3 regions of the Thermoanaerobacterium xylanolyticum LX-11 genome follow, and region 2 is predicted to be linked to each of the others. Evidence: predicted binding sites of a transcription regulator. Region 2 holds the regulator's gene; each other region holds the start of a gene.
The links. The regulator HrcA, encoded in region 2, represses chaperone genes, less so after heat shock. The targets are predictions, from matches to a motif close to ATTAGCACTCANNNNNNNTGAGTGCTAAT.
Positions count from the first base shown of each region.

Region 1: a site for HrcA is predicted at 3,093-3,121, ahead of groES (co-chaperone GroES). Genes of this name have one in related genera too.
Region 3: a site for HrcA is predicted at 6,150-6,178, ahead of THEXY_RS00340 (nucleotidyltransferase family protein). Genes of this name have one in related genera too.

Region 1 covers NC_015555.1:738,102-746,278, reverse strand. Annotated here, with positions in the region: gene guaB (IMP dehydrogenase) at 1-887, opposite strand, end outside; purine riboswitch at 972-1,069, opposite strand; gene groL (chaperonin GroEL) at 1,149-2,774, opposite strand; gene groES (co-chaperone GroES) at 2,788-3,072, opposite strand; gene THEXY_RS03625 (hypothetical protein) at 3,272-4,276, opposite strand; gene THEXY_RS03620 (hypothetical protein) at 4,649-4,840, opposite strand; gene THEXY_RS03615 (hypothetical protein) at 4,957-5,142, opposite strand; gene THEXY_RS03610 (S8 family peptidase) at 5,441-6,682, shown strand; gene THEXY_RS03605 (hypothetical protein) at 6,699-7,217, opposite strand; gene THEXY_RS03600 (ABC transporter ATP-binding protein) at 7,291-8,082, opposite strand; gene THEXY_RS03595 (ABC transporter permease) at 8,098-8,177, opposite strand, start outside.
Region 2 covers NC_015555.1:1,563,578-1,571,754, forward strand. Annotated here, with positions in the region: gene prmA (50S ribosomal protein L11 methyltransferase) at 1-439, opposite strand, end outside; gene dnaJ (molecular chaperone DnaJ) at 455-1,597, opposite strand; gene dnaK (molecular chaperone DnaK) at 1,650-3,491, opposite strand; gene grpE (nucleotide exchange factor GrpE) at 3,522-4,142, opposite strand; gene hrcA (heat-inducible transcriptional repressor HrcA) at 4,147-5,181, opposite strand; gene hemW (radical SAM family heme chaperone HemW) at 5,275-6,411, opposite strand; gene lepA (translation elongation factor 4) at 6,398-8,177, opposite strand, start outside.
Region 3 covers NC_015555.1:65,351-73,527, reverse strand. Annotated here, with positions in the region: gene pflB (formate C-acetyltransferase) at 1-1,815, opposite strand, end outside; gene THEXY_RS00355 (pseudouridine synthase) at 2,043-2,765, shown strand; gene THEXY_RS00350 (glycoside hydrolase family protein) at 2,766-3,797, opposite strand; gene THEXY_RS00345 (glycosyltransferase family 4 protein) at 3,815-4,993, opposite strand; gene THEXY_RS00340 (nucleotidyltransferase family protein) at 5,008-6,042, opposite strand; gene ymfI (elongation factor P 5-aminopentanone reductase) at 6,252-6,989, opposite strand; gene THEXY_RS00330 (hypothetical protein) at 7,101-7,343, opposite strand; tRNA gene THEXY_RS00325 (tRNA-Gly) at 7,695-7,769, opposite strand; tRNA gene THEXY_RS00320 (tRNA-Asn) at 7,796-7,870, opposite strand; rRNA gene rrf (5S ribosomal RNA) at 7,878-7,986, opposite strand; rRNA gene THEXY_RS00310 (23S ribosomal RNA) at 8,037-8,177, opposite strand, start outside.

The sequences.
Region 1 (8,177 bases), 830 kb from region 2:
ACCTTAACGCAATCAGCACCTCTTTCTATTAAGTCTCTTGTAGCCTCTGCAGTCGCCACATTTCCAGCAATGATCTGCAGATCAGGAAATCTATTCTTTATCTTTTCTACCGTATTTAAGACACCGACAGAATGTCCATGAGCCGTATCAACAACCACAACATCCACATTTGCATCCACCAATGCTTTTACTCTTTCCATGACGTCTGCAGAAACACCTACAGCAGCACCAACAAGCAATCTTCCTCTTGAATCTTTTGCAGAATTAGGATATTCTACGGCCTTTTCAATATCTTTAATGGTAATCAATCCTTTTAAATTGTTGTCTTCATCCACAAGCGGCAACTTCTCTATCTTATGCTTTTTAAGTATTTCCCGAGCCTCATCTATAGTAGTCCCAACAGGTGCAGTGACTAAATTCTCTTTTGTCATGACCTCTTTAATCGGCCTGTCTAAATTGCTTTCAAATCTTATGTCTCTGTTGGTAATTATTCCCATAAGTTTGCTGCCAACTGTTATAGGCACTCCCGATATTCTATATCTCTCCATAAGTTCTACAGCATCTTGTATCTTGTGATCTGGTGTCAAATAGAAAGGATTTGTGATAACACCGTGTTCCGACCTTTTAACTCTGTCTACTTCTAAAGCCTGTCTTTCTATAGGCATATTTTTATGTATTATGCCAATTCCTCCTTCTCTTGCTATGGCAATAGCTAGAGAAGACTCTGTCACTGTATCCATTCCTGCGCTAATCAATGGTATATTCAACATTATACTATTTGTAAGGCGTGTTTTAGTGTCGACCTCCTTTGGCAGCACATCAGATTTTGCCGGTATAAGCAGTACATCATCAAATGTCAGTCCTTCTTTAACGAATTTATCAGCCATTTTTATCCCCTTCCTTTAAAATTTATTATGCCTGAGTTTAATAATAAAAATGCCCGAACAGAGAATTTCGTTCAGGCAAAAAAGAGTACAACAATAACTCCCCATAGTAAAGAGTTACGGCTCTTTGTAGATACTCCAGTGCCTATTCACCAGATTATATGCGGATAAGATTTTATTATTAAATTACTAAACAATATAACAAATTTAGATGTCCATGTCAACAGTACAAAAAAAATAACCGGGCATCCCCGGTTATTTTTCTTACATCATATCCATGCCTGCTCCTGGTGCTGGAGCTGGTGGATTCTTTTCTGGTATGTCTGCCACAACAGCTTCTGTTGTAAGTATCATAGACGCAACAGATGCAGCATTTTGGAGTGCTGACCTCGTAACCTTTGTTGGGTCAACTATACCTGCTTTTAACATGTCTACAAATTCTTCTTTGTATGCATCATAACCAAAAGCAGGGTCTTTTGATTCTTTTATCTTCTCAATGATCACTGAACCGTCTACACCAGCATTTCTTGCTATCTGCCTTACTGGTTCTTCTAATGCTCTAAGTACGATCTGAGCACCTGTTCTGAAGTCACCTTCTAAAGAATCGACAACTTTTTGTACTTCTGGTATAACATCTAACAGTGCTGTACCACCACCAGGAACTATACCTTCTTCAACAGCAGCTCTCGTAGCTGAAAGCGCGTCTTCTATCCTGTGTTTCTTTTCTTTAAGCTCTGTCTCTGTAGCAGCACCGGCTTGAATTACTGCGACACCGCCAGAAAGCTTAGCCAATCTTTCTTGCAGTTTTTCTCTATCGTAATCAGATGTCGTCTCTTCGATTTGAACTTTTATCTGATTTATTCTGTTCTTTATGTCTGCAGCATTTCCTGCGCCGTCAACTATTGTAGTGTTTTCTTTTGTTACTTTTACTTGTCTTGCACGACCAAGCATGTCTATTTTAGCTTCTTTAAGATCAAGGCCCACTTCCTCAGAAATTACTTGACCACCTGTCAAGATAGCTATGTCTTGAAGCATTTCTTTTCTTCTGTCGCCAAATCCTGGAGCTTTTACTGCAACGCATGTAAATGTGCCTCTTAATTTATTTACTACTAATGTTGCAAGTGCTTCACCTTCAACATCATCTGCAATTATCAAAAGCTTCCTTCCTTGTTGTACTACTTGTTCCAGAAGTGGCAATAAGTCTTGGATATTTGATAACTTCTTGTCTGTAATAAGTATTAAAGGATCATCCAAAACTGCTTCCATCTTATCTGTATCAGTTACCATGTACTGTGAAATATAGCCTCTGTCAAACTGCATTCCTTCTACTATTTCAATAGTCGTATTCATTGACTTTGATTCTTCTACTGTTATTACGCCATCTTTGCCGACCTTATCCATTGCTTCAGCTATTAAGTTACCGATCTCCTCGTCAGCCGCTGAAATTGATGCAACATGTGCTATAGAATCTTTTCCTTCTACTGGCTTTGATATATTTTTTAATCCTTCAACAGCAGCATCGACAGCTTTTGCCATGCCGCGTCTTAAAAGCATTGGGTTTGCGCCAGCAGCTAAATTCCTTAAACCTTCCAATACCATGGCTTGTGCTAATACAGTAGCTGTTGTCGTACCATCGCCAGCTACATCATTTGTCTTTGTTGCAACTTCCTTTAAAAGCTGTGCGCCTTGATTTTCAAAAGGATCTTCTAATTCAATTTCCCTTGCGATTGTAACACCATCGTTTGTAATTGTTGGTGAACCATATTTTTTATCTAAAACAACATTACGGCCTCTTGGTCCTAATGTTACTTTAACTGTGTTGGCAACAGCATTTACGCCTCTTTCCAAAGCCTTTCTTGCATCTTCACCGTACAAAATTTTCTTTGCCATTTCTTCTACCTCCTTATTCTACTACAGCTAATATATCGCTCTGCCTTAAGAGAAGATATTCTTCTCCATCAAGTTTTACTTCTGTGCCAGCGTACTTTGAGAATATTACTTTGTCTCCAACTTTCACTTCCAGCTCGACTCTTTTCCCATCTATGTATTCACCAGAGCCGACAGCAAGTACTTCACCTTGTTGAGGTTTTTCTTTTGCAGTGCCAGGCAATACAATGCCGCCTTTTGTTACCTCTTCGGCTTCAGTAACCTTTACTACAACTCTGTCACCAAGTGGTTTTAATCTCATAATATCCCTCCTCGAATTTTGTTAGCACTCATTCATGGCGAGTGCTAATCATCACACTTTTTATATTAGTTTAATTACAAGTTCATGGCAAACTCCAAATTTCTCTAATTTTTGCCGTTTTAGACGATTATTATAGATTTTTCCCATTTATCTTCTAATTATACGATTAATATTAAATTTACGCAAAAAAATGCAGGCTTTAGTCACCTGCAACATTATTTACATTGCCATTTGAACTTTGTTGTTTTAAATAATTTATCATGTTGTACATAAACTGCTGCTGTTCTTTCGTAAGCATTGATTTAAGACCGTTTACCACTTCCGACTGCTGATCTGTAAGTCCAAGATTTTTCGGTACATCGTCCTTCTTTATTTCCCTTTCCACATCATTGCTTTTTACACCTTCCACCATTTCATCATTTACAGCGTCTTCTGCATCTTTAACTTCTTCTGTCTTTTTATTTTCTTCAGATCTGTCAAACAAATTATTCTTCACATCGCTTCTATCGCTTTCTTCTACCTTCTCGTGCCTTGATTCACTATTTTTTGAATTCATAATGCTTTCAGCATTGTTCAAAGCTTCTACAAGCTTTATGTTTTTTATGATTTTTTCTGCCATATCCTTTTTATCATCTGGAATAACAGGTTTTATCGCTTCAAAAATATCCAGAATTTTATCTATGATGTTATTTTTATCTCCTTCCACTTCGTATTTTTTCATTTTTTCGTTTAGGTTTTGTATCCCTTCATGAAGCTTTATAAATTTGTCTATGATCATCTGCTTATCTTCTTTCATGTACGGTTTTACCGCTTTTAACATCCCAATCTGATCAAAGTCATCTTCTTGCATTTCAGCTTCTTGATTAAATTCCATCAACTGTTTGTGGCATTCAAGTATCTCGGCAATTTTTGTGAATATATCTATGTAGTACTGTTCTTTCCTGTGTAGATACGGTTTTACGCTCCCCATAAAGTTTTTGCTTTTCTCTATTATCTCAAATATATCCAAATCGCTTTTCTTCTCGTCGTTCTTTTTACTTTCTGTTTTATCATCTTTATCATGCTCCACAATTTCCTCGCCTTCTTTTTTCTTTAAAAGCTGCCTTTCTCCTTCAATGCTTAAGCCATCAAAAATTTGAAACCTTATAAAAAATATTATAAAAAGTTCAATTATCAATACCTTTAGTAATTTTTCTTTATCCACGGCAAATCCCCCATTTCCATAAATACTTCTTAAATAATATATGTATAGGGCAGGTTTATTATCACCTGCCCCATGCTTTTATTTCTTATCCACCACAAAAATACCTGGGACAAACAAGAAGATTATAAGAATCACTATTATGATCCAAATCCATCCACCGTCCCATGCTGCTCCTTTTCCTTCAGGCATATGAAAACCCCCTTTACATTATTTATCGACCACAAATATTCCAGGTACAAAGAGGAAAATTATTAGTATTATGATTATGATCCAGATCCATCCGCCGCCCCATGCTGCTCCTTTTCCTTCAGGCATACTAAAAACCTCCTTTATTTTTTGGCCTCAAGGACCTAATACATTATACGTGATGTGTTAAATATTGTTACTGAAATTCATGGTGGCCAATGACCACAAAAAGCGCCTTGCCTTTTTCCGCGGTTTGTCTTGCTGCAAGACAACTAACAGAAGAAAGAAAAACAGCAAATCTTCGAATTCAAACTTTACATCCATTACAACAGTCAATATGACAAAAAAGAATAGAAGCGTATTTCCAGATATATTCATAAGATCAGCTCCATTTAATTTACTTTAATTCATTATATTCTTATTTTTAATTATTGATATTGATTTCGTCTTTTATGTAAAACAAATGGTCCTACCGCAAGATAGGACCATTTACTTTATTTGACTTGATTCAAGAATAATCCCATTCCACCGTCCATGATTATGACTAATAGTACGAAGAAGAACAGCAATGTTTCCATTGACCATGCTCCGCCAAACCATCCGCCGCCCATAAGGACAACGAGAATTAAGAAGAAGAACAGCAAATTGCTTTCGCCAAATACTGAACTTGTTCCTGCCATAATAATCCTCCTTTTAAAAATTTAAAATTTAATCAAGCTTTAGGCTCTTCAACTATGAAGCCGGGTACAAACAAGAAGATAAGAAGTATTATAATTATAATCCAGAACCATCCACCGCCTATCCATGATGCACCTTTCTCTGTGGGCATATAAATATCCCCCTTTCGCAAGATTTATGTCAGGTCTTTTTGACCTAATACATAATATGACATCGCCAATATTTGTGACACTTCTATTTTTAAAACTAACAAAAATTTGCCTTAAACATATTCTGATATAAGAAAGGGGGATTCAATTTATGGATATAATTTCTGCTCTAATTTTGTCAAGTGTTATTCAAAGCCTTTATCCCAAAAGCAAAATAGACTCAAGGCTACTACGAAAAGCTTCCACATATAGAAGTGAGTGTGTTAGCGCTATTGTGTATTCCAACTTGCCGTACGATGCGCTTAAAAAGAAGATAGAATCAATTGGAGGAACGATAAAGTACGAACTGCCTATTATTAACGGTTGGGCTGTAAACATACCTTGCAACAAGCTAAACAGTATCGCAAAAAATAAAGGTATCAAATTTATAGCCGAAGATTCAACTGTAAAAACACAGCTTAACATTGCCACACAAGAAATCAAATCAAGAGAGGCAAATGATCATGGATACACTGGTAAAGGCGTCACAATCGCTTTTTTAGACACGGGAATTTACCCTCACCCAGACTTTACCAAGCCAAAAAACAGGATAATTGCATTCCACGACATTGTAAACGGGAAAAAAAGTCCATACGATGACAACGGCCATGGCACACATGTAGCAGGTGATGCCGCATCCAGTGGTTATTTATCAGATGGAAAGTACAAAGGTGTAGCGCCTGAAGCAAATATAGTATCAATAAAAGTTTTGGATTCCAGAGGCAGCGGCTCAACATCAGATATATTGACAGGTATGCAGTGGATACTTGACAACAGAGATAAATACAATATAAGAATCGTATCGCTTTCCATCGGTGAAACGCCATCATTGCCGCCTTTTTTAGACCCACTTGTCAAAGGAGTGGATAAACTCTGGAGAAGTGGCTTAGTTGTTGTAGTAGCAGCCGGTAATTCAGGACCATCTATAAATTCCGTCACATCGCCAGGAAACAGCATGAATGTTATAACAGTTGGTGCAGTTGATGACAAAAGAACCGTTGACACTTCAGACGATGAAATTGCTAATTTTTCAGGAAGAGGATCTGCATTCTTGCCGAAACCTGACGTAGTAGCACCCGGTGTAAAGATCGTATCAACTGCATCAGGGAATGTGCCTTTAGGGACTGACGACAACATCCTTCTCAACAAATCGTACAGAACAGCGTCTGGCACATCAATGGCAACACCAATTGTAGCAGGTGCTGCCGCACTTCTTTTGGAGAAAAACCCATCATTGACAAATTACCAAGTAAAAAATATTTTAAAGTCGACTACAACAAATGTTGACCACTACAGGTATTATTCACAAGGATATGGAATGATAAATATAGAAATGGCATTAAAAAAAGTATGAGGTATTGCCTCATACTTTAATCTTTTTTTACGTCATTTTCATTAGCTGGAATCGGCGTCGGCAAGCCTATTATCAGGTTAGCCGTAGCACCCGGTATGAATGTATACGTCAGTGCCGCATAAATCGCATACAGATACTGAAGATTGGAAAAACCTAATAGCGTAAAAATAGAAAGCAGTGTAAAGCCAAAAAATGTATCTTTAGTTATGCCTGTTGGTGGAGGAAATACAAGCTTAGGCAGTTTGCTGTTTTCATTTGGTGCTTCGAGTGAAATTGGTTCGGCAGCATAGATATTGTATATGGCTGGGAAAAATGAAATAATATCCGAAGCAGCCAAAAGTGCATTCAGTGCAATGGCAGAAAATTTTGTATCGTTAATCAAGATAAGTAAAAAAACAAAAAGTATGAACTTTGCTATATAAATAGGCTGTGTATCTGTCTCCATCTCCTCTAAAATCGGCGATATCGCATCCATCAATTTTTCCAATTTTTCTTCATCCATCGCATTAAAACTTTTAATATCTTCATTTTGCATTAAAACACCTCATTTCTCGTTGAATCCTTTTAATCTCATTATATTCAAAACAAGAAACGGGTGTGAGTAAATCCTATGCCAACATCACCCTATCGTCCACAAATTCTGCACCATTGACCTCATTAAACATCTTTAAAAGCTTATCTACAGTAAGATTTTTCTTTTCTTCCTTCAAATCAAGCACGATACGTCCTTGATGCATCATTATTATCCTATTTCCAAATTCTAAAGCATGCTCCAGATTGTGAGTGACCATAAGCGTAGTCAACCTGTTCTCGTAAATGATCTTATTTGTAATTTCATTTATTATATTGGCAGTCCTTGGATCTAACGCAGCAGTATGCTCATCCAACAAAAGCAGTTTAGGCTTTGCAAATGTAGCCATAAGAAGCGTCAATGCTTGCCTCTGTCCTCCAGATAAAAGCCCAACTTTTGTCTTCAATCTGTTTTCAAGTCCTAATCCTAATTCCGCCAGCTTTTCCTTAAAAAATTCTCTATTTTTCTTGTTAAGACCCTTTTTAAGGTTTAGTCCAGTACCTTTTGAATAAGCAATTGATAAATTTTCATCAATCGTCATAGATGGAGCTGTTCCTAAAAGAGGGTTTTGAAATACCCTGCCTATATATCTGGACCTTTTATATTCAGGATACGATGTCACATCCAAATCATCGATGACGACAGAACCACTGTCAACAGGATACGCTCCAGCTATCAGATTGAGAAGCGTAGATTTGCCTGCGCCATTGCTGCCCACAATCGTTATAAAATCACCGTCATCTACTTCGAGATTCAATTTATTGAATACCTGAATCTCATTAGGGGTATTTTTATAGAAATATTTATCCACATCTATAAGCTTTAACATAGTAAATCCCCCTTTTCAGTTAGAGCTTAAAACAATTTTCTTTAATCCAGGCAACGACAATGCCACAACTACTAAGATAGCAGTCAAAAGTTTTA
Region 2 (8,177 bases):
CTATCTCAACTACTATCTCATTTTCTTCTGGGTTATAATCTTCCCATGATGGTTTTATGACAACACGCTTGCCAATCTTAAAAGTCTTATAATATTTTTTCCAACTGTTTGCCCAATCTTCATCATCGACTTCAGCCGTCTCGAACGTAAAATCTCCAATGTCCAAATTATATTCTTTAAGTCCTGTTATTCTATCCTTGATTATGCTTAATTTGTCAATTGTACTTGGGGTAAGAGGGAAATAAGCTGATATTACAACCTTATCACTATCTACAATCATATCAGGATCTACATAATCCCATTCATTGCTATCATTTAATATCTTCAAATCATTGGGATCTTCTATGACAACACCACCAGCACCAACTTCATGCATTATATTTGTTATAGCTTCCTCAGCTTCCACTGAAGTCGTAATTTTAACTTCAAGCCATTTCAATCATATCACCCTTTTTTATGCTCCAAAAGCATCTTTTACTTTTTGAAAAAATGATTTACCGCCGCTATCATTGCTAAGCTTGTCAAACTCCCTCAATAGCTCTTTTTGCCTTTCTGTCAATTTCTTAGGAACATCGATATATACTTCTACAAATTCGTCACCACGTCCTCTTCCATTGATATGAGGTATTCCTTTGTTTCTAAGCCTAAACACTGTTCCAGTTTGAGTTCCAGGCGGAATATTGTATATAGCTTTGCCATCAAGAGTAGGAACTTCTATCTCTGCACCAAGTGCAGCATCTACAAAACTTATAGGCATTTTAAGCAAGACATTAAATCCATCCCGCTTGAATATCTTATGAGGTTTTATGCTTATTACAATAAAAAGATCTCCATTAGCTCCTCCTCTTTCTCCTGGTTCACCTTCACCTCTTAATGATACCATTTGTCCTTCATCAATTCCAGCAGGTATATTAACTTTAAGTTTCCTTAGTTTTCTTATCCTTCCAGTTCCATGACACTTTGAACATGGATCTTTGACTATCTTGCCTTCTCCATGACACCTAGGACACGTTCTTACATTGACTATCCTGCCAAACGGCGTATTTTGCGTTATTCTGACCTCACCCGTACCATGACATTCGGGGCATACCTCTACTTTCGTTCCTGGATTTGCACCTGTACCATTACATCTATCGCATTTTTCATACCTTTCAACTTCAATCTCTTTCTCGACGCCAAATGCAGCTTCTTCAAAGGCCAAAGTCAAATTAACCCTTATGTCATTTCCCTTTTGAGGCCCAGTTTTTCTTCTGGTACTGCCTCCAAACATATCACCAAATATATCACCAAAAATGTCGCCAAAGCCGCCAAAATCAAATCCACCTTGACCAAAACCGCCAAAGCCACCAAAATCTCCTTGGTTAAAACCGCCTTGATTAAATGCTGCATCGCCAAATTGATCATACTGAGCTTTTTTCTGAGGGTCAGACAAAATCTGATATGCTTCATTTATCTCTTTAAACTTTTGTTCTGCTTCTTTATTGCCAGGATTTAAGTCAGGATGATACTTCTTTGCAAGAGTTCTATAAGCCTTCTTTATATCTTCATCACTGGCATTTTTATCAAGGCCTAATATCGCATAATAATCTTTTGCCATACACATCACCTGCCTTTCTCAACATGAATGAGAACCAGGATTCACCTGGTTCTTATTTATTATCTTTGTTGTCATCTTCCATCTTATAGTCTGCTTCATATACATTCTCTTTATTAGATGTTTCATCACTGCCACTATAGCTATTTGTCTGACCTGTGCCGCCTGCTTGCTGATATATGCGGGAAGATACATTGTAAAATGCTTGTGACAATTTTTCTGAAGCACTTTTTATAGCGTTAATATCGCTACCTTCAAGAGCTTTTCTTACGTTTTCTATCTCTTTATTTATATCATCTTTTTCTTGCTGTGTCATCTTGTCCGCCAAATCTTTCATGGTCTTTTCGGCTTGGTATATTAATGAATCTGCATTATTTCTTACTTCTATCTCTTCTTTTCTCCTTCTGTCTTCTTCTTCGTGCTGTTTTGCCTCATTCATCATCCTGTTTATCTCTTCTTCACTTAAATTAGAAGAAGAAGTGATCGTTATGTTCTGAGATTTTCCTGTACCTAAATCTTTTGCAGAAACATGGACAATGCCATTAGCATCAATATCAAATGTAACTTCTATCTGAGGCACTCCTCTTGGAGCAGGTGGAATTCCAGTCAACGTAAATCTTCCAAGAGTCTTATTGTCCCGAGCCATCGGTCTTTCGCCTTGCAGAACGTGTATCTCAACAGATGTCTGCCCATCCGCCGCAGTGGAGAAGATTTGGCTCTTCTTTGTAGGAATCGTAGTATTCCTCTCAATTAATTTTGTGAATACTCCGCCAAGTGTTTCAATGCCAAGAGAAAGCGGCGTAACATCCAACAACAATACGTCTTTAACTTCGCCTCCTAATACACCACCTTGAATTGCAGCTCCTATTGCAACACATTCATCTGGGTTTATACCTTTGTGTGGTTCTTTGCCCATTATCCTTTTTACCGTCTCTTGAACGAATGGTATTCTTGTCGAACCACCGACTAATATCACTTTATCAATGTCTGAAGGACTAAGCTTCGCATCGCTTAATGCACGATTTACTGGTTCAACAGTAGATTGCACCAAATCATTAATAAGCTCCTCAAATTTTGCTCTTGTAAGATTTACATCTATGTGCTTAGGGCCTGTAGCATCAGCAGTTATAAAAGGCAAGTTTATGTTAGCTGTCATAGCAGAAGAAAGTTCTATTTTTGCCTTTTCCGCCGCATCTTTAAGCCTCTGCATTGCCATCTTGTCGTTTCTCAGGTCGATCCCGTACTCTCTTTTGAAGTTATCTGCCAGCCAATCCATAATCCTCTGGTCAAAATCATCACCGCCTAAGTGGTTGTTACCACTTGTAGCCAATACTTCGAATACCCCATCGCCTATCTCAAGTATGGAAACATCAAATGTACCACCGCCTAAATCGTACACCATTATCTTCTGATTACCTTGCTTATCAAGCCCATAGGCCAATGAAGCCGCAGTAGGCTCGTTTATAATTCTCTTTACGTCAAGTCCAGCTATCCTACCTGCATCTTTAGTTGCCTGCCTTTGGCTGTCATTGAAATACGCAGGAACCGTTATTACAGCCTCTGTAACCTTCTCTCCTAAGTACGCTTCAGCATCAGCTTTTAGCTTCTGCAGTATCATTGCTGAAATCTCTTGCGGTGTATAACTCTTTCCATCAATAGTTACTTTGTAGTCAGAACCCATATGTCTTTTTATAGACATAACTGTCCTTTCAGGGTTTGTAATAGCCTGCCTTTTTGCAACTTGGCCTACTAATCTTTCACCTTCTTTTGTAAATGCCACAACAGATGGCGTCGTCCTGGCTCCCTCGGAGTTTGGTATTACTACCGGCTGTCCTCCTTCCATAACAGCTACGCATGAAAAAGTTGTACCAAGATCAATTCCTATAATTTTTCCCATAATCTATTCCTCCTATTCATATACTTTATTTTATTTTGCTACTTTGACCATGCTCGGTCTTATTACTTTATTATTAAACATATATCCCTTTTGAAAAACTTCAATTATTTCATTTTCCTTCTTATCCTCTGCTTCTTCCTGCATAACAGCATGATGCTTGTATGGATCAAATATTTGACCTAAAGACTCTATCTCTTTAACACCCAGTTTTTCCAAAACACCTTTAAACTGCCTGTATATTAAATTGACACCTTCTTTAAATGAAGCTATTTCCTCATTATCACTGTGAGTAGCTTCAAGAGCTCTCTCAAAATTATCTACAACAGGCAATATATCTAAGATTACTTGTTCTTTGCCATATTCAATAAGATCGGCTTTTTCTTTTTCTGTCCTTTTTCTGTAATTTTCAAACTCCGCTTTAAGTCTTTGAGCCATCTCTAAGTATTCATTTGCTTCGTCTTCTTTCTGCTTAAGCTTATTTTTCAATTCTTCAATTTCTCCTTCATAATTTTTTTGTTCATTCTGATCGACATTTTCTACACCAATGCTACCTTCAATGTCATCTTGAGGTCGGTTAGCATCGGATGTATTGTCTTTTAAGTCTTCTTCTAAATTGCTTTTATTTTCTATCGTATCTTTATCTCTGTCCATTGTTTCACCTCTTATTTTCTTGATATATATATGATAGAACTTTTGACAATTCATTTGACATCGTATTTATTTCATTTATAAGCCTTTTGTAATTCATCCTTGTAGGTCCAATAATGCCAAAAGTTCCTACAACCTCACCATTTATCTTATAAGTAGATTTGATTATGCTTAAATCCCACATCTCTTCAAACTTGCTTTCACTTCCAATAGTAACATCGATGGAATCATCTAAAGGCTCCAACACTGAATTCATAATGTCTTTATTGTCAATCAGATCGAAAAACATCTTGGCTTTTAACAGATCCTTGTACTCAGGAAAGTTGAGAATATTTGAAATACCTTCAGAATACAAGTCTGTTTCATCCATTTGCTTTAAACCATTTATGATCGTATCTGTAATCTTATCTATGATTCCGATAGCACTGCCAGACTCTTTTTTTATCTCATCTCTCAATGTCTGATCCATTTCTCTTTTTCTTTTTCCCATCATTTTATTGTTGATCAGGTTGTTTAAAAACTCAAACAAATTATTATCAATATTATCCTTTAAACTTATCAAATAGTTTTTCATAATACCTGATTCTGTCATAACAAGAAGTATCAATTTGTTTGCATCAACAGGCAATATCTGTATTCGCTTAATCGTGTTTTCATCAATTCGAGGCATTTTAACCACTATAGTATGGTTAGTAACGGTAGACAATAGCCTGGCATACTTCTTCACTATATCATCTATCTCAGCAAACACCTCATCAATTGTCTCTACTTCATCGTCACGGCTCTCATTCAAATAGTGTTCTAATATATTATTAACGTAAAATCTATATCCTTTGTCAGATGGTATTCTACCTGCAGATGTATGAGGTTGTTCAAGGTACCCCATCTCTTCAAGGTCAGCCATCTCATTTCTGATCGTTGCTGAACTTACACCAAGGTTATATCGCTTTGCGATTGTCCGAGATCCAATTGGTTCTGCCGTCAAAATATAGTCATTAATAACAGCTTCTAAAATCTTTTTCTTCCTATCATCTAACGGCATATTCACCACCCCAAGTTCTATTGTTAGCACTCTTAGCTTGAGAGTGCTAATTACGATTTAAAAATACCACTATTGTGGATATTTGTCAATACTTTAAAACAAAAAATCCTCAAACACATTATTGGATACATCTACTCCATTTTGAGTTAATTTAAGGGCATCTTCTTCTTTAATTAAAAGGCCCAACTCCATATTTTTATAAATGGCGTCTTTAAATACATAAAACATGCTTTCGCCAAATCTCTCTTTAAAGTCCTTATCATTCACTCCATCCATCATTCTAAGACCTAAAAACATAAATTCAGACATTCGATCTTCTAAAGACAGCTCATCAACATCATCAACTGCATGTCCATCATTATAAATCATGTCTATATACTTTTTAACATTTTTTATATTGCCAAATCGCTTATTTCCTACAAATGAATATGCACCTGGTCCAAAGCCTAAATAATGTAAATCCATCCAATACAGCTTGTTGTGTCGGCATTCAAACCCAGGTAATGCGTAATTTGATATTTCATAATGTCTGTATCCATTAGCCTCTAAAAGCTCTGCACCATAGTGAAACATCATCAATTCGAATTCATCATCAGCAAGCTTAATCTCATTTCTTTCATACATGTCGTAAAGTGGTGTTCCTTTTTCTAATATAAGTCCATAACAAGAAATATGTGATGGCTTTAATGCAATTACATTTGTCAATGTTTCTTTAAAATTCTCAAAAGTCTGATTTGGCAATGCATACATTATATCTATGTTTATGTTGTCAAAATATTTGGATGCTAAACCATAATTTTCAATAAAATCACTTACTGTATGTATCCTACCGATAGCTTTTAATAAATTGTTTTGCCAAGACTGCAGGCCTATGCTTATTCTATTTACACCCGCTTTTTTATATGACTTAAGTTTTTCTTCATCTATTAAGCCAGGATTTAATTCGATCGTGATCTCTGCATCATTGCTTAAGCTGTAGTTTTCGTAGATTTCACTCAGTATTTCTTCAATGTATATAGGAGGTAAGACATTTGGCGTACCGCCTCCTATATACACAGAAGTGTATATATCTTTAAGCTCCTCTTTTCTCGTCTTAATCTCCTTTATTATTGCTTCTTTAAACGAAAAAAAACTATCTTCCATGTTTGCATAAGAATTAAAATCACAATAATAGCATTTTCTCTTGCAAAACGGAATATGAACGTATATACCAGATCTAATCATTGTCATCATCAAGCTTTAAGATTGACATAAAGGCCTCTTGCGGAATTTCAACCTTCCCTATTTGTCTCATCCTCTTTTTGCCCTCTTTTTGCTTTTCTAATAATTTTTTCTTTCGCGTAACATCTCCGCCATAGCACTTTGCCAAAACGTTCTTCCTCAATGCTTTGACAGTTTCCCTTGCTATTATCTTTGAACCTATAGCAGCTTGTATAGGAATCTCAAAAAGATGGCGTGGTATATTCTCTTTTAACCTTTCTGTCATCTTTCTGGCTCTTTCATAAGCCTTATCCTTATGGACTATCATAGACAAAGCATCCACTATCTCACCATTTATAAGTATGTCCAATTTCACAAGATCTGATGTCTTATAGCCTTTTAGCTCATAATCTAACGAGGCATAACCTTTTGTCCTCGATTTTAAAGCATCAAAAAAATCATATATTATTTCGTTTAACGGAATATCGTATTTAATAAGCACTCTGGTAGGCTCAAGGTAATCCATTCCTTGATAAACGCCCCTTCTATCTTGACAGAGCTCCATTATGGGTCCTACGTACTCTGTAGGAGACATTATTGTAGCAGTAATTATAGGTTCTTCTATATGATCAATCAACGTCGGCTCCGGTAAATTTGCCGGATTATCCAGTTCAATTACTTCTCCGTTTGTCTTGTAGACCTTATAGATAACGCCCGGTGCCGTAGTCACGAGATTCAGGTTATATTCCCTCTCCAACCTCTCTTGTATTATGTCCATGTGCAAAAGCCCTAAAAAACCACATCTAAAACCAAACCCAAGAGCTGCAGATGTATCTGGCTCAAATGTCAATGACGCATCGTTTAATTGCAGTTTCATAAGTGCATCTTTTAGATTTTCATAGTCCTCACCTTCTGCTGGATATATTCCACAGAAAACCATTGGTGTGACTTTTTTGTATCCAGGCAAAGGTTCAGATGCCGGAAATTCTGCATTTGTTATAGTATCTCCTACACGGGTATCACTGACATTTTTTATGCTGGCAGCGACATATCCAACATCACCAGCTGTAAGAAAATCTACTGGACTTAGATTAGGTCTAAATATGCCGACTTCTGTCACTTCAAATTCTTTTCCAGTCGACATCATTCTTATCTTATCACCTTGCTTTAATGTGCCGTCAAAGACCCTTATAAAACTTATAGCACCCTTATAATTGTCGTAAAACGAATCAAATATCAATGCTTTAAGCGGTTTTTCTTGGTCTCCTGATGGTGGCGGTATCCTCTTTACTATTGCTTCCAAAACATCTTCAATTCCTATGCCTTCTTTCGCAGATATAAGCAAAGAATCTTCGGCATCGATGCCAATAACATCTTCGATCTCTTTTTTTACAAAATCAGGATCTGCAGATGGAAGATCTATCTTGTTTATAACAGGCACGATTTCAAGATCGTGCTCTAATGCCAGATACAAATTTGCCAGCGTTTGGGCTTCTATCCCTTGCGTTGCATCAACAACCAGCAAAGCACCTTCGCATGCTGCAATACTCCTTGAGACTTCATACGTAAAGTCAACATGTCCAGGAGTATCTATAAGATTCAATTCATACTCCTCTCCATCATTTGCTTTGTATATGAGGCGGACTGGCTGAAGCTTTATGGTTATACCTCTTTCCCTCTCCAAGTCCATGCTGTCTAAAACCTGCTCTTCCATTTCCCTTTCTGTCAATACACCAGTCTTCTCAATCAATCTATCCGCCAGAGTAGATTTACCATGGTCTATATGGGCTATAATG
Region 3 (8,177 bases), 1.0 Mb from region 2:
ACCTGTCTTCTTGCCGTACACCACATTTGATGTAATTGTCAAAACAGACAATGTTGGTATAGAATTTCTGTAAGTCTTATGCTTTTTAAGCTTATTCATAAATCTTTCCACAATGTCAACTGCTATCGAGTCAACCCTGTCATCGTCATTGCCAAACTTAGGGAAATCACCTTCCACTTCGTAATCTACCGCTATATCATTTTCGTCTCTTATGACTTTTACTTTGGCATACTTTATGGCACTTAAAGAATCTGCCGCAACAGAAAGACCTGCGATTCCAAAAGCCATCGTCCTCACGATATCTCTATCATGCAAAGCCATAAGAGACCTCTCATAAGCGTATTTATCATGCATATAGTGTATTATATTCATAGCTTTTACATACACTTTTGCAAGCCACTCCAGCATGTTGTCGTATGCTTCCATTACCTCATCGAAATCTAAATATTCAGACTTTATGGGATTAAATTTTGGTGCCACTTGTGTTTTATACCTTTCATCGACGCCACCATTTATAGCGTACAGCAACGCCTTCGCCAGATTCGCTCTTGCTCCAAAAAATTGCATCTGTTCCCCCGTCTTCATGGCTGACACACAGCAAGCAATACTGTAGTCATCATTGTATATTGGCCTCATTAAGTCATCATTTTCATATTGAATAGAGCTGGTATCTATTGATACCTTGGCACAGAATCTTTTAAAGTTTTCAGGAAGATTTTTAGACCATAAAACTGTTAAATTCGGCTCAGGTGCAGGACCTAAATTATACAATGTGTTTAATATCCTAAATGAATTTTTAGTAACAAGAGGTCTTCCGTCTACACCTACACCACCAATTGATTCTGTGACCCAAACAGGATCACCGCTAAACAACTCATTGTAATCAGGGGTCCTTAAGAACCTCACCATTCTAAGCTTCATAACAAAGTGATCCATCAATTCTTGCGCCTGCTTCTCTGTCAATGTTCCTTCTTTCAGATCTCTTTCAATGTATATGTCAAGAAAAGTAGATACTCTTCCAAGCGACATAGCAGCACCGTTTTGTTCCTTTATAGCAGCAAGGAAGGCAAAGTAAGTCCACTGCACAGCTTCTTTTGCGTTTTTAGCAGGTCTTGATATGTCGTATCCATACTTTAATGCCATTTCCTTCATTTCATTTAATGCTTTAATCTGTTCTGTCAGTTCTTCTCTCAAGCGGATAGTTGCTTCATCAAATTCATCGTAATCAAGCTCAAGCTTTTCTTTTTCCTTTTCTTCGATGAGTCTGTCTATTCCATAAAGTGCAACTCTCCTGTAATCGCCTATTATTCTTCCTCTGCCATACGCATCAGGAAGACCCGTTATTATACCAGCATGTCTTGCTGCCCTTATTTCCGGAGTATATGCATCAAACACGCCATCATTGTGGGTCTTTCTGTATTTCGTAAATATCTCTTCTACTTTTGGGTCGACTTTATATCCATAAGCCTCACAAGCTTTTTTGACCATCCTTATGCCACCGTAAGGCATTATAGCTCTTTTAAGAGGTTTGTCTGTCTGCAATCCAACTATTTCTTCAAGATCTTTGTCTATATATCCCGCATCGTGAGATGTTATAGACGATACAGTTTTTGTATCAATATCTAATACACCTTTTTTCAATTCTTCTTTCATTAATTCAAGAACCTTATTCCAAAGCTTAATAGTCTTTTCTGTAGGTCCCTCTAAAAAACTATCATCGCCTTCGTATAACGTATAATTTTTTTGTATAAAATCTTGAACATCAATAGTCTTTTGCCACTTGCCCTCCTGAAACCCGCGCCATTCACTAATCATCTTTATTCCCCCTAATTATTTATTATAGTTTTATTATAGCCATTTTGTTCTTTGTAGTCAATATACTGTATACACTTCAGAAAATTTATTATCTTGAAACATCATTTTAATTGTATCATCAGTAAAGCACAAAAAATATGATATATGTCACATTTTCGATACAATTTTTATATTTTTGGGATATAATTAACTAAGAAGTAAGTTATATTGTTTAGGAGGAAACTAAAATGTCGAAGATGAGAATAGATAAGCTTTTATCAAATATGGGATATGGTTCAAGGAAAGAAATTAAAAATTTTATAAAAGAATGCCTTGTTGCAATAAATGATGTAATAATCGATGACCCTGGTTTTACAGTACAACCTGACAAAGACGTTATCACATTTAGAAACGAAAAAGTCTCATACAAAGAATACATATATATAATGATGAACAAACCGAAAGGCGTCATTTGTGCAACATATGACCCGTCGGAAAGAACCGTTGTAGACCTTTTGCCACACCATATAAAATCAAGAAAGGTTTTTCCAGCAGGAAGACTTGACAAAGACACAGAAGGATTGCTTTTAATCACAAATGATGGAGAACTGTCACATAAACTTTTATCGCCAAAAAAACACGTCTTTAAAAAATACTATGCAGAAGTTTTAGGATTTATCGACGAAGATGACGCATCTTTGTTTTCAGAAGGCATATTATTAGACGATGGTTACAAGACTATGCCTGCAACTCTGGAAATAATATCTTCAGGCAATATCTCAAAAGTATATATTTCAATCAGAGAGGGAAAATATCATCAAATAAAAAGAATGTTTGAAGCGATAGACTCAAAAGTCATCTACTTAAAAAGGCTTTCAATAGGTAAATTAAAATTAGATGAAAATTTAAAAGAAGGGGAATGGCGGGAATTAAACGAAGAAGAAATAAAATTGCTTAAGTCAATTGAATAGCTATTTCAATTGATCGATTGCACAGTGGGATATCATAATCGATACAAGGCTTTCAGCTCCTTCATTGCTATTTACACCATCTTCTGTTATACCATCGCTGCAGCCTCCACTATCTTCGTCGTATAAGCTTAATCCTTTTGAGTTTTTTCCGTAAAACCATTTGTCACAGTCTATGGCTCTTTTTTTGTATTTTTCATCGCCTGTCAATTTATAAGCATCTATATACATGAGAGCCATTGTATACGCTTCTACAGGCTGCTCATCATATTCTGCAATGTTTTTGCCCTTTCTATACCATCCTTTGCATCCAACAGCTTTAAAATAGCCATTTTTAAAGCAAACACTATCCAGAAAATCAACTGTTTTTAAAGCGACATCCAGAATTTCCTCGTCTTTAACGATTGAAAAATACTTTAGAAGCGATAATGGAATGATTCCATTATCGTACGACACTACATCTTCAAACCACTGCCAATCTTCATTTGAATTTTTTTTGTACTCCTCGATGATATCGTACGCCAATTTATCCATCTTTTTTCTGACAAAATCTTTATCTAAATTCTTAAAAGAATTGTAAACATAGTATAAACCTATTAAGGTGTATGCTTTACCTCTGATGTAATTTAGAATATCTACTAAAGGCAATGATTTCTCAATCATCTTATATGCAGGCAACTTTACCCTTTCATCAATATCTGCATTTATTAAATACCCTAAAGCCCAAATGCACCTGCCAAAACAATCTTCTGAAAAATCTTCATCAATAAATTTCCTATCAAAAGACATGAAATTTCTAAAACGGCCGTCGTCTTCTTGCGCGTACATCAAAAATGACAAGTATTTTTTAATAAGGTCAATAAACACATCATCTTTGTACTTTTCGTACATCATTGTACAGGCTATCAAAGCCCTTCCATTGTCATCAGTCGTATAACCATATTTAGGATTAGGGACAGAGCCAACAGAGTGCTGCATTATACCTGTATCATCTGTCAGTATAAACAAATGGTTAAACATTTTTTTGCCGTCCACAATACGTCCCTCCTTGTTTATACTGCTTCTTTCGCATCATCCTCTAAATCTTCAAATATTCTCAAGAACAATTCAACATATTCTAATGCAACGTTGTCCCACATCATCGTTTTTCCATAAACTTTTATCTTCTCCTCCATGATTTGCTTTTCGTGGGGATTTTCTATGGCAAAACTTATGCAATTTGCTATAGAATCAGGATTTTTAAATTCCGCCAACAGTCCCCTTCCATCGCTTAAAATTTCTTCAGCGTATTTATATGGAGTTGATACAACTAATTTTCCTAAGCCTGCAGCGTATGCCAATGTTCCACTAACCGCTTGTTCCCTGCCAATGTATGGCGTCAAATATACATCAGAAAGCTTTAAGTATTCGACGATCTCCCTTTTTGTCAGATATTTATTGACAAACTTTACATTGTCGTTTAGATTTAGCTCATTTACCTTCCTTACAAGAAAATCTCTGTAAACTTCACCATCTGACCTGACTATATTGGGATGTGTCTGTCCGAGTATAAGGTACAATATATCAGGATGTTTCTCCTTAACCTTCGCTATAGCTTCTATGCCGTATTCTAACCCTTTTCCAGGACTTATCAGTCCAAATGTGCTTACGACGAATTTTCCTGCATCAATGTTGTATTTCTTTCTCAAACTATCGCCGGACAGCGTTGGCAGATTTGGAACTCCGTGAGGCAATACTACGATTTTTCTTTCATCAACACCATATAAATTGACAAGAAGTGGAATTGTGTTTTTGGCCATAGTAACAACTCTTTTGCTCTTTGTACACAATTCTTTTAAAATGTGCTTTTGCTTATCAAGTGGGTTAGACAATATCGTATGAAGAGTTACGACATAAGGCACTTTTAAATTGTCTACAAGATCCAAAATATATTCGCCCCACTCACCGCCGTAAATACCATATTCATGCTCGATTACTAACAAATCAATTAATAAATCATTTAATTTATTTGCAAGTTCTAAATAGCTATTTCGGTCGTGCTGCTTAAGCCTATAAATAACATCATCACCATAATCATATTCTTTATCGTCTATCGCAATCACTTTTGGTTCATTTATAATTTTAATATCTTTAAGCTCATTTACCAAATCCTGTGTAAATGTAGCTATTCCACATTCTCTCGGTGGAAATGTACTCAAAAATGCAATGTTTATTTCTTTATTCTTTACCATTCATAACACCTCCATCAACTTACAGCATAATCGTTAATACCATTTGCATAAACTTCATCTTCAATTTTCCTCATGCCATCTACCACGCTATTTGAAGCCACAACAGCATTTATCAAATTTACATTTCCTTTAACTTTGACATTGTCCCATAAAACGCTGTGCCTTATAATGCTGTTAGAACCTATATGCGTATTATCACCTATAATCGCATACGGACCTATCTCTGCTTTAGCATCTATTTTGACGTTACTTCCTATAAAAACAGGCTCAACAATTTTTACTGAATTATCGATTATGTTTTTTCTATGTTTAATATCGTGATGGCTTACATCAACATATTTGCAATATTTTTTCAATATGTCAAAGTGGACTTTTTTGTACTTCTCAATTGTTCCTATGTCTATCCAATATCCGTCATACCTATACGCAGCCATTTTATAACCTTTCGATAAAAGTTTTGGATATGTATCCCTTTCTATTGAAACCACTTCATCTTTAGGGATTTCATTTAATAGCTGCGGTTCAAATACGTATATTCCCGCATTTATCCATTTTGAATTAGTCTCGTATGGTTTTGGTTTTTCTTTAAACGCTGTAATGTAATCATTATCGTCATACTCTATTACACCGTATTGCGATGGATCCTCTACTTTAGTCATTGCAATAGTAGCTAATGCTTTTTTTGACTTGTGATACTCCACAAGACTTCTAATATCGATATCACATATAATATCTGAATTTAGTATTAAGAAAGTATCATTGAAAAATTCTTCAGCATTTTTTATAGCCCCACCTGTACCCAATGGTATGTCTTCTTTGATGAATGAAACTTTTACCCCTAATTTTTCACCATTTTTAAAATAATTCTCAATATGATTAGATTTATAGCATGTGCTTATTACAACCTCGTCTACGCCTTGATTTTTAAGTCTTAAAATGGTAGATTCTAATAATGGTCTACCCATTATAGGTACCATAGGTTTAGGAAGAAAATTCGTCAGAGGTCTTAGCCTTGTACCTAATCCTCCTGCCAGCAATAATGCTTTCATTCGAATTCCCCCTTCGTCAATATTTAGTTTTTGTTTAACAATTAGAATTTATAATCGTGTTGCAATCAAAGTACAATGTGAGTTAAATGTGAAGATACATCAGTAGTATTAGCACTCTATATAAACGGCTGCTAACAATTAAAATTATAATCCTTTTAATTCCATAAGTCAAGAGGGTTAAAAAGGTATGTAAACGTTAGAAGCCAACTTTACACAAAGCCTCCATCTACAGTCAATACTTGACCTGTTATAAAGGAAGATTGATCAGATAGCAAAAAAACCACTGCCTTAGCGACTTCATCTGGCATCCCAAGTCTTTCAAGAGAAGTTCTTGTCGACAGATATTTAAGTGTATCATCTGACAAGCTTTTATTCATGTCTGTTTCGATTACACCAGGTGCAACACAATTAACTCTTATATTTGATGGTCCTAATTCTTTTGCTAATGCTTTTGTAAAAGCTATAATAGCACCCTTTGAAGCAGAATATGGCACTTCACAAGATGCACCGTATATTCCCCACATTGATGAAACATTCACAATAGCACCTTTTTTACTTTTTAGCATATACTTTAAAGCGCTTTGTGTACAATTAAACATGCCATTTAAATTCACATCCATCATGTATCTCCAATCTTCTACTGATACATCCATAAAAGGCTTAATTTGTGAAACACCAGCATTATTGACCAAGTAATCTATGCGCCCAAATCTCTCAACTACTTCTTTCATCATCGTTTCTACTTCTTCTCTATTTCTGATGTCTGCTTTAAATACATCTGCATATCCTAAGTTACTTTTTATATGATTCTTTAAACTACATGCACTATCGTAATCTGTATTGTAATGAATTGCCACACATCCGCCTAATTTCGATACTTCTTTACATATAGATGAACCAATGCCTCCAGACCCACCTGTAACAACGACAACTTTACCACTAAACATAAAAACATCTCCTTTAATAAATAAATTAAGCCGCTTATAGATAGGTTATACAAAAGCAAAGCAAAAATCAATAGAAAAAAGGTGTATGAAACACCCATACACCTTTTGTAGTTATTTTTTTATGGCCTCTACTGTATTTTTTGTGGTGCTATAAAGGCCAGATGCCCCAAGCCCCATAGCAGTACCCAACAGAATGCCTTTTAAAATATCACCGGGAGCTATGTAAAGTATTCCTAAAGCTATTCCAAATATTAACGAAATCAATGCTGAATATTTTTTAGGTAAGCCAATTTGTTTTACTACCTCTACCAAACCTATTATCAAAGGTATCAGTGAAACATCGTAAACATCCATAATAAAATCCCCCTAAATACACATTTCTAATAACATTATATTTTGTCCCGCGTTTTTTAAGACATGAAATTAAAGTTTTTGCAGGTCTTGTTAAAAAGGCACATTTGAAAAAAATTATCACCGTTCACAAATTGTTTTTTCTATATACTGCTGGCTCATTACGTTAGATCGGCTAAAGTTGTCTATGCGTTATGACGGCTTTTAACGTACTGACTGCGTTCGCCAAGTATATTATGAAAACAAAATTAATCGCTCTCTTCAATAATATTTTTCGGAAAAATACTTAATAGAAAAGAATGAACAAATAAGATAAAATAAAAAAGACCCCGTTGACTGGAATCTTGATATCATTGGAGCGGATGACGGGATTCGAACCCGCGATCCTCGGCTTGGGAAGCCGATGCTCTACCACTGAGCCACATCCGCAAAATATTCTTTTTTAAATACAAAAATGGCTCCTCAGGTAGGGCTCGAACCTACAACCTACCGGTTAACAGCCGGTTGCTCCACCATTGAGCTACTGAGGAATATATTATCCGGCAGCGACCTACTCTCCCGAGTAATCAGTACCATCGGCGCTGGAGGGCTTCACTTCCGTGTTCGGTATGGGAACGGGTTTTTAACCTCCGCTATTGCCACCGGAAATCTTTCGTTCATTTTTCTTAAATGAACTTTGAATACTGCACAATGCTAAAGGTCAAGTCCTCGACTTATTAGTACCGGTCAGCTGAAAGTATTTCTACTCTTACACCTCCGGCCTATCTACCTCGTCTTCTTCAAGGTGTCTTACTCTGGCACTCAACTCTACCTACTGTAATCTATTTTATTCCCTAA